DNA from 3 places in the Neobacillus sp. SAB-20_R2A genome. Region 3 is predicted to be linked to each of the others. Evidence: riboswitches for the same ligand, from Rfam matches in the RefSeq annotation. Region 3 holds a riboswitch; each other region holds the start of a gene.
The links. Region 3 has a riboswitch for lysine ahead of V5M37_RS25000 (ABC transporter substrate-binding protein). Riboswitches for the same ligand answer to the same signal wherever they lie in the genome.
Positions count from the first base shown of each region.

Region 1: linked by a shared signal. The riboswitch ahead of V5M37_RS19350 (amino acid permease) and the one ahead of V5M37_RS25000 (ABC transporter substrate-binding protein) in region 3 are both predicted to bind lysine.
Region 2: linked by a shared signal. The riboswitch ahead of dapA (4-hydroxy-tetrahydrodipicolinate synthase) and the one ahead of V5M37_RS25000 (ABC transporter substrate-binding protein) in region 3 are both predicted to bind lysine.

Region 1 is NZ_CP145895.1:3,989,996-3,993,175, forward strand. It holds gene V5M37_RS19345 (YitT family protein) at 1-688, opposite strand, end outside; lysine riboswitch at 960-1,149, shown strand; gene V5M37_RS19350 (amino acid permease) at 1,252-2,733, shown strand; gene V5M37_RS19355 (hypothetical protein) at 2,765-3,034, opposite strand; gene V5M37_RS19360 (SHOCT-like domain-containing protein) at 3,037-3,180, opposite strand, start outside.
Region 2 is NZ_CP145895.1:3,850,587-3,853,766, reverse strand. It holds gene V5M37_RS18655 (sulfite exporter TauE/SafE family protein) at 1-523, opposite strand, end outside; gene dapA (4-hydroxy-tetrahydrodipicolinate synthase) at 723-1,610, opposite strand; lysine riboswitch at 1,723-1,903, opposite strand; gene V5M37_RS18645 (D-2-hydroxyacid dehydrogenase) at 2,120-3,052, shown strand; gene V5M37_RS18640 (NAD(P)-dependent oxidoreductase) at 3,075-3,180, shown strand, end outside.
Region 3 is NZ_CP145895.1:5,061,097-5,064,276, reverse strand. It holds gene V5M37_RS25005 (amino acid ABC transporter permease) at 1-402, opposite strand, end outside; gene V5M37_RS25000 (ABC transporter substrate-binding protein) at 500-1,294, opposite strand; lysine riboswitch at 1,363-1,547, opposite strand; gene V5M37_RS24995 (M20/M25/M40 family metallo-hydrolase) at 1,728-3,180, shown strand, end outside.

The DNA of each region.
Region 1 (3,180 bases), 1.1 Mb from region 3:
AGATTAAAATCTTTCGGCTGCCATTTGTATATCCTCCAACCCCATCCATAATGGTGAGTCCACGATATAAGTTGGCCACCAAATGATTTCTCATTTCTTCGCCCTTTTCTGTTATTATCATTAAAGTTAATTTGACATGGTCCGTATAAATAGCGTCAACCACTTTTCCTGTAACAAAAATCGAAACCAACGTATTGAGGGCCGCATCCCAATTGAATAAAAATCCGCTAATTACAATGACAATCGCATTCATTCCGGAGAGGAGCACCCCGATTGGGAAGTCTTTCTTCCGGGAAACAATCATTCCGATGATATCAAATCCACCCGTTGAACCCGAGCTTCGAAATACGATTCCAACCCCTAGACCGGTCAAAGCTCCGCCAAATATTGCTGAGAGGATGGTATCTTTCGCGACTGGAAATACTGGTACTAAATAAAGTCCTAAAGAAATAACGAACACTGAAAAGATTGAATTAAAGATAAATCTTTTTCCCAGCATTTTATAGCCAATGATTAAAAGGGGAAGGTTCAACAAAAGATTAGCCACTCCTGTGTTTATGGGGGTAATCATTCCTATTATCATCGAAATTCCGCTCATCCCGCTACTTAACACCTCGTGAGGGATGAGGAAAAGATTGAATGCAGCTACAATTATAAAAGAGCCGATAATAATTCCAACCATCTGCATGAATATTTCTCCTGTCTTTCCACTATTTATTTAAAAAAAATGATAACGATTCATAGCTAGGATGTAAACTAATTAATATATTTAAAAAACAATTAATTATCTGGAAATAGCACCCAAAGAATAAGTTGAATAATTATAAAGGCATATTACATTAATATTCACCTTACAAAAAGCCCTAATCCCTCGTTTCCAATATATAATATTGACAAATTTATTAAAACGTATATACTCTAGTAATATATCATTTTTAATATTAAATCCTCATCAAAACCGATGAGGTAGAGGTCGCGGTTTTTATCAGTAAAATGGACGAGACGCAGAGATGTTTTTGACTCCGTTTGAAAGGAAAAGCTGCCGAAGTGTGTTTTTCTCTCTGGAGAAACATGCTGGGGCTGTCTCCGAACAGGAACAGAACTGTCACGTTTAGCCTTACCAGCTTTACGTGTTGAGCTATCTTTCGGAAGGTATGATGCGGGGTATATACAAATGCCGTCGAATCTGCTTCGAGGGCATTTTTTATTCCAAACTCCTTCCAATAAAAAAAATTTAAAGGAGTCATAAACATGCAAACAGCGCAGGTAAGAAAAGACGAAATATACACTAGGCCCACGGGTCCAAAAAATAATAAAAATGAATTAAGACGGAGCTTAAAGTCCCGCCATCTTACGATGATTTCTCTTGGCGGAACCATCGGGACCGGATTATTTCTTGCCAGCGGCGGAGCTATCCATAGTGCGGGACCTGGCGGAGCGATTCTATCATATCTCGTTATCGGCATTATGGTTTATTTCTTAATGCAAAGTTTAGCTGAAATGGGTGCCTACATGCCGGTTGCAGGAAGCTTTAGTACCTATGCTACGAAATTCGTGGATCCATCCCTTGGTTTTGCCCTAGGCTGGAACTATTGGTACAACTGGGCCATTACGATTGCAGCAGAACTTTCTGCAGTAACAATGATTATGAAATTTTGGTTTCCAGATTCTCCTTCACTATTATGGAGCAGCATCTTTTTAGTTATCATGTTCTTGTTAAATTATCTTTCTGTTAAGGGATTTGGCGAGGCAGAATATTGGTTCTCATTAATTAAAGTTATAACTGTTGTGATCTTTATCATTGCTGGTACGTTAATGATTTTTGGAATTATGGGAAATGAAGCAATTGGCTTAAAAAACTTTACAGTTGGAGATGCACCATTCCATGGCGGATTCATGGCCATGCTTGGAATCTTTATGGCAGCTGGATTTTCCTTCCAAGGAACTGAACTTTTAGGTGTTGCAGCGGGTGAAACAGATAACCCAGAAAAATCAATCCCACGTGCAGTAAAACAAGTTTTTTGGCGAATTCTTTTATTCTATGTGTTAGCTATTCTTGTTATCGGTCTTATTATTCCTTATACAAATGAAAACCTTGCTAATGGAGATGTTGCTGTAAGTCCATTTACGCTTGTTTTTCAAAAAGCCGGAATCGCATTTGCTGCTTCTGTCATGAATGCAGTCATTTTAACAGCAGTTTTATCAGCAGGTAATTCAGGAATGTATGCATCGACTCGGATGCTTTGGGATTTGGCACGTCAAGGAAAAGCACCAAAATTCCTTGGTAAATTGAACAAAAATGGTGTGCCAGTTAATGCTTTAATTGTAACAGCATTAGTCGGAACACTTGCTTTTCTGGCATCCCTTTTTGGCGATGGTACAGTTTATGTATGGCTTTTAAATGCTTCAGGTATGTCCGGCTTTATCGCGTGGTTAGGAATTGCGATTTGTCATTATCGCTTCCGCAGAGCTTATGTGGCACAAGGCAAAGATCTAAACTTATTGCCATATAAATCAAAGTTGTTCCCATTTGGCCCAATCTTTGCTTTTGTTGTTTGCGCCATTGTCGTAATCGGGCAAAACTATTCAGCATTTATGGGCGACCATATTGATTGGAACGGTGTATTAGTATCCTATATCGGTCTGCCATTATTCCTTATCCTTTGGTTAGGCTATAAATTCACAAAGAAAACAAAGGTAATTCCTTTGGAGAAGTGTGATTTAAATAATTAAAAATAAAAATGGCTCCCTGGGAGCCATTTTTCTATAATTTAATGGTAACTTCTGTCCCATCTTTTAATTTCGTTTCCACTAACAACAGGCCTTTATGCTTGGTCAGACCATCCAATAAAGGCTTTAAATCGCTTTTTTCTATTTGTGGAAGGACGAACTTTTCCCCGCCTTTTTCAATCGATTTATTGATAAAGCCAATAAATCGTCTTGAGGTTATTACCGAACTTAGAAGATTTAAGACAACATAAGGAACGGGTACATTGAAGTTTCTTTGTTTTATCTTTAAGCCCACTTTTAACATTCTTATTCAATCACCACAAACACTTTATCGCCATTTGCTGAAGTAACATCCACAATTTGGCCGTCTAGTTCGTTTTCAATCGCTTCTATTAACAAATCTACATTGATATCTTTCACATACTTTTCCGCTTGCGGAATTCTTTCGGC
Region 2 (3,180 bases), 1.2 Mb from region 3:
AGAGATATAGCATGGCAAGGGCAAATAATGATCCTGATCCTATTGAAGTCAGGCCGACAATAAAGCCGAAACCGGCACCGATTAAAATTGTTAATGTTCGTTTTTCCTCAATCGGCCTTAATTGCCAGCGGTTCGGCCTGATTTTATTATCAAAAAATGTCTTAATTAAAATGGCTGTGGCCACTAGAATAAGGACATAGCCAAGTCCATGCTTGATAATTTGTTCTTGATTGTGGAAATATTTTTCAAAGACCTGAAGGATGAGAATGGCTCCTGTTGCACTTGGGACACTTCCGATTGCAAGATACTTCATGAGTTTAAAGTTAATCGTTTTCTGTCTCCAATGCTGAATGACTCCAAACAGTTTGGTAATGGAGTTGTAAACTAGGTCCGTTCCCACCGCAATGGAAGGCTGAATTCCGACCATGATGAGCACCGGGGTTAACAATGCTGCCCCTCCAACCCCTGTTAAACCTACCAATAACCCAACTAATAATCCCATTAATGCAATTCCTATGCTCATGATGGGGGCCTCCTTCTTTTGTGACTAATTCCGAGTAAATATATGTGAATTATAGAGTTTGGAGAAGGTTTTGTAAACACTTTTCTGAATTTATTAAAGAAATATTTTTACAGTGAGGATAGGGGGGAAGCGGAAATTAAAAAAAGCAGGACAAATCGAACGGGAGCCCGCTCGATTTGTCCTGCTTTCGGATATTACTCTAAATAACTTCCAGTTCCCTATTCTGCAATAGGACATTCTGAAGTGTTCTGGTTTCCTCTTCGTTTAAAGGAATTAACGGCAAGCGCAGACCGCCGACATTAATCCCTTTCATATTTAGGGCTGCTTTTACAGGTGCTGGGCTTGGTGCTGCAAATAAAGCTTTCATAATTGGCAGTAATTCACGGTGTGCAGCAGCAGCGCCTGCTAAATCCCCATTTTTAAAGCGTGACACCATATCCTGCATTTCATTCCCGATAATATGAGATGCAACGGAAATCACACCAACGCCGCCAATCGAAAGCACCGGCAAGGTCATTCCATCATCACCGCTGTATAAAGAAAAGTCATCAGCAGTTTGTTTAATAATTTCGGCCATGTCATCCAAGTGGCCGCTAGCTTCCTTAACCGCTACAATATTAGGAATCTGAGAAAGGCGGATGACCGTTTCAGCAGATATATTGACGACACTGCGCCCTGGAATATTATAAAGCATTACCGGAAGAGAAGTAGATTCAGCAATCGCTTTAAAATGCTGATACATGCCTTCCTGGGATGGTTTATTATAGTATGGGGCAACGAGCATGATGCCGTCTACACCGACTTCTTCTGCTAGCTTGGTTAGACTGATTGAGGCTCTTGTGTTGTTTGAGCCAGTCCCTGCAATAACGGGAACTCTCCCGTCCGCAACTTCAACCACAAATTTAAATAAAGCCACTTTTTCCTCAGTTGATAAGGTAGGGGACTCACCGGTTGTTCCACAAACCACCAACCCGTCAGTACCATTCGCTAATAAATAATTTACTAAATCTCTCGTCGCATTAAAATCAATTTCGCCATCCTGATCAAACGGAGTCACTATTGCTGTTAAAACTTGGCCAAAGTACATGAATTTCACCCTTTTAAAATTATTTTTAAAAAGAGGTAAGGCCAAACGCAAAAAGCAGCTGCGGGAAAGGCCCAACAGCTGCATCAGAAACGTTAATTTTACAAGTTCCCCTGCGTGAGATAGCCCTCCATATAGTTTCCTATATGACAATTCTGTATTTATTCAATAACAGAACCAGCTCCGGGAACAATGAGATCCTCAGAAGCTTCGGCAAATTCCCCTTTCCGCCACCGTCAACGGGTCCCATTACCCTCGGATGGTTTACTGATGGTCTTTGCGCCTCTATCCTCACTTCATAAGGTATGAAGTAAGAAGTATGTAATTAAAATTAATATAACAGAATATTCCTATTTGTTCAAGGGTTTTTTATCAAAAACGCTAAAATCGTATATTTATTGACATTTATATAGTATGGGGAGGAGAGGAGGGATTAACAGCCCTACGCTTCTTTTTTGAGTTTTTTCCCAATTATCCTTAAAATGGAGTTAATGTTGAAGAGGTGAATTATTGTGAAAATCGAAAATATTTTAATTGTCAGCCCCATGTATCAGGAGCTTCGGGCATACGTCCAAAATGCGGGCGTCCAAAAGAATTTCCGTTATATCCCCGAGGCTGAAGTGAATCAGGCGGATTTGAAATGGGCGGATGCACTTGTATCTTTTAATCTTAAATCGGATTACGATTACAGTCATTTAAAATGGGTGCACTCGCTCGGTGCGGGAGTTGACCGCTTTTTATATAAAAAGACCTGGGACGATAGTGTACTTTTAACAAGGACAGTTTGTACGTTTGGTCAAAGAATCGGAGAGTATTGTTTAAGCTACATATTAAGAGACTTACAATGTCACGAGGAGTTTCGGGAATTACAGCTGCAGAAAAAATGGCAGCAACGGACTCCGAAGCTATTAAATGAACTCAAAGTGATGGTCTATGGAACCGGTGAAATTGGGCAGGCTGTCGCCAAGCTTTTGTCTAGTTTTGGAGTGGAGGTTTACGGCGTCTCCCAAAGTGGAAAAGAAAAAGAGTATTTTAAAGAGGCTTTGACTGTTGAATCTCATTTTACCATCCTAGGGGAAATGGATGTGATCATCAACACGATGCCGCTGACGGAAGAAACGGCTGGATTTTTTAATAGTCAAGTCTTTCAAAAAGTAACAAATGCCGGTTTTATTAATGTAGGGCGGGGAGCATCGGTGGATGAAGAATCATTGCTGCAAGCTTTGGAAGACGGGCAGGTCCGGTATGCTGTCCTGGATGTGTTTACACAGGAGCCGCTGCCGGAAAATCATCCATTATGGAAACATCCTGGCGTACTGATTACCCCTCATATTTCAGCGGTAACGACACCTGAAGAAGGGGCGGCGTGTTTTTTGGATACACTCAGAAACTTGGAAGAAAACAAACCTCTTAACAATAGAGTAGATACCAATAAGGGATATTAGAATAACAGGAGGATGAACGAAAATGACACGAGTAATCGGCTTTATCGGCCTTGGAAATATGGGAGAGCCTATGGTTATGAATTTATTGAAGGCAGGTTTTCAGGTGAAGGTTTACAATCGAACTCCCG
Region 3 (3,180 bases):
TGCAAGCGGGTAGGACATCCCTAGCGATCTTGCAGCTTCCATTTGCCCGCGGTCAATCGATTGGACAGCCCCCCTGAAAATTTCCGCTATATACGCACCGGTATGAATGCTTAACGCAAGCGCCCCGGCTGTAAAGCTGTCAAGGGTTAGAAAATTCGCGATTCCATAATATAGGAACATAATTTGAACGATTAACGGAGTCCCGCGGATAAGCCCAATATAAATATCAGAAATCCAATTAAGAAATTTGATAGAAGAGATTTTAAAACTGGCAAAGATGATTCCAATGATTAATGCAAATAGCAGAGAAATAATTGTAATGGAAATCGTCATCCATGAGGCTTTCAAGAAGGCAACACCATGCTCACTGAGGATGCCGATAATATTATGCCAAAAAGTCATGATTTCATTTCAACCTCCTTTGAAAAAACGTAAGCCCCAAGCATGGAGCTTACGTTATCCAATTTTCCTATTTTGCGTCTTAAAGATGTGAGTGTGCTTACTTTTTAAGTAAGTTTTCGTTGAACCATTTTTTGCTGATTTTTTCGTAAGTGCCATCCTTCTGCATATCGTCAATGGCTTTGTTGATTTTATCAGCAAGCTCTTTGTTACCTTCTGCAACCGCAACACTAACGCGGTCCTCATTTAGCAGGTTGCCAATCGGCTTAATTTTTAAACCTTTTTCGTTTTTCGCATTCAAACCGACGATTTTATCAGTAATAACGGCATCTAAACGGCCAATTGCTAAGTCCTGAAGAGCGTTAACATCAGATGGATATCCTTTTACTTGATCGGATAGTTCCAGGGCCATATCTTTCCAAGTGCTAGCCTGGATTACACCGATTGTTTTTCCCTTTAAATCATCTTTTGAAGTAATATTACTGTTGTTCTCAGCCACAAAGATTTGGGCGCCGGATAAATAATATGGGTTTGTGAAGTCTACTTGCTTATCACGTTCAGGTGTTGCTGTCATACTTCCGATAATCGCATCGTATTTTTTAGCTTTTAAACCTTGGATGATCGTTTCCCATTGATTAGTCACAGGATTTGCTTTTACACCAATTCTTTTGGCAATCTCATTTCCAATTTCTACGTCAAAACCAGTTAATTTGTCGTCTTTCTTAAAGTTTAATGGCGGATATTGCCCGCTCATCGCAAACGACAGTGTACCCTCTTTAATTAGACCTAAATCTTCACCCTTTGCCTGGTTTGTTTTAGCTGTGTCTTTCGAACCGCATGCTGCTAAAATCACCAGTAATGCAGAAACTACTAATATCATAAGTTTTCTCATGATGCTTCCCCCTTTTTAATATAAAAAGCACCGTCCATGTGACGGTGCCTGACACCCTCATTAAAAGCTTTGAATTAGATAGTTCTCCACAATTCTTAAAGGAATTGTGACAGTTCTGCCCCATTTCGAGTGCAGCCCCAGCCCTCTGAAAACAGTGATTTCAGATGCTTCGGCGATTTATCCTTTTTCCTATTTTCATAGATTTCACTGAATCTCCAATAGGATACTTATATAAACCGCGACCTCTACCTCATCTCAAAAGCTTAAAGATGAGGAATTAATATTCTTTTCGCAATAATTAGTATAAGTAAATATTTATACATAATCAAGTATAAATTCACTAGAATATTTCCCCATTTGAAAAGACTTGACGAAAATTTGTTAATTGGTATACATTTTTCTACAATACTAATCTTATAAAAAAGGGGTCAGAATGATGCTGCAATGCCGTGAGGATGTATTGGCATTCACGAATCAGCTCGTGAATATCGAAAGTATTGTGAATACAAAGGGTGAAAAAACAATTGCCCAATATTTATATAAATTTATATCTGCTTTTCCTTATTTTTCAAAAAATCCTTCTCACATGACGATGTCTCAAACCATACAAGATGAACATGAAAGATATAATGTATTGGCATTTGTCAAAGGTACAAAAGGGAATAGCCGCCGTACAGTCATTTTGATGGGACATATGGACACGGTTGGAATTGATGATTTTAATCATCTAAAAGAACATGCGTGTTTTCCGGATCAGCTAATGGCTGCGTTAAAGAGGGAGGAACTGCCGGCTTCAGCGAAAGAACATTTAGAATCGGGTGACTGGCTGTTTGGCAGAGGCGTACTTGATATGAAAAGCGGAGTGGCTAGCCATCTCTATCTATTAAAATACTATTCTGAGCATCCGGAAGAGCTTGATGGAAATATCGTCTTTTTGGCAGAATGTGATGAAGAGGACAGCTCTCACGGAGTTTTATCTGCCTTAAAGGTTCTGAAAAGCTGGAAGCAGGAGCATGGTTTTGACTATGCTGCGGCGATCAATTCCGATTTCGTCTCCCCGCGCTTTGCAGGAGATGAAAATCGCTATATCTATATGGGGACAGTAGGCAAGCTTCTGCCATCCTTTTTTATTACTGGTGCAGAAACGCATGTTGGCTCTTGCTTTGAAGGGCTTGATCCTAACTTTATCGCGGCGGAGCTGACGAAGCAGATTGATTACAATCCCGAGCTTTGCAATGAGGCCTTAGGTGAAATCACGGTTCCCCCTGTTTCTTTAAAACAAACAGACCTGAAACCGTCTTATACCGTTCAGACCGCGTTGTCTGCCTATGTATATTACAATTTCTTCATCCATTCCTGGTCTCCAAAGGATGTACTGGTAAAATTAAAAGAGCAGGGTCGGATTGCATTTGAAAATGCCTTGAATGCTTTTGATGAAAGATATAAGCAGTTTAGCAGCTTAAGCGGCGAACCATATTTCAAACATCCTTGGCAGCCAAGAGTGTTCACATATGAAGAAATGGAACAACAGTTGGTTATGGAGCACGGTGATACCTTTATTACGCATATGAATCAATTTAAAGAGAGTTTATTAGAGGATAAGGAACTGGATACCCGCATGTTTGCGGCAAGGGTCGTAGAAGAGGCGTGGAACTGGATGAAGGACAAAAACCCTGCCATTATCCTGTTCTATTCATCACTATATTCACCAAGAATTGAGCTGTCCGGCAAGACAGAACAGGAACAGGCCCTGATTGATGCTTTAAATCAGGCAGTAGAATCGATTCAGCCAGCCTACCCACATCCAATCGTAACGCGGAATTTCTTCCCGTATATCTCAGATATGAGCTTTGTAGCTCTAAGTGATGACGAAGAAGGAATAGAGGCTG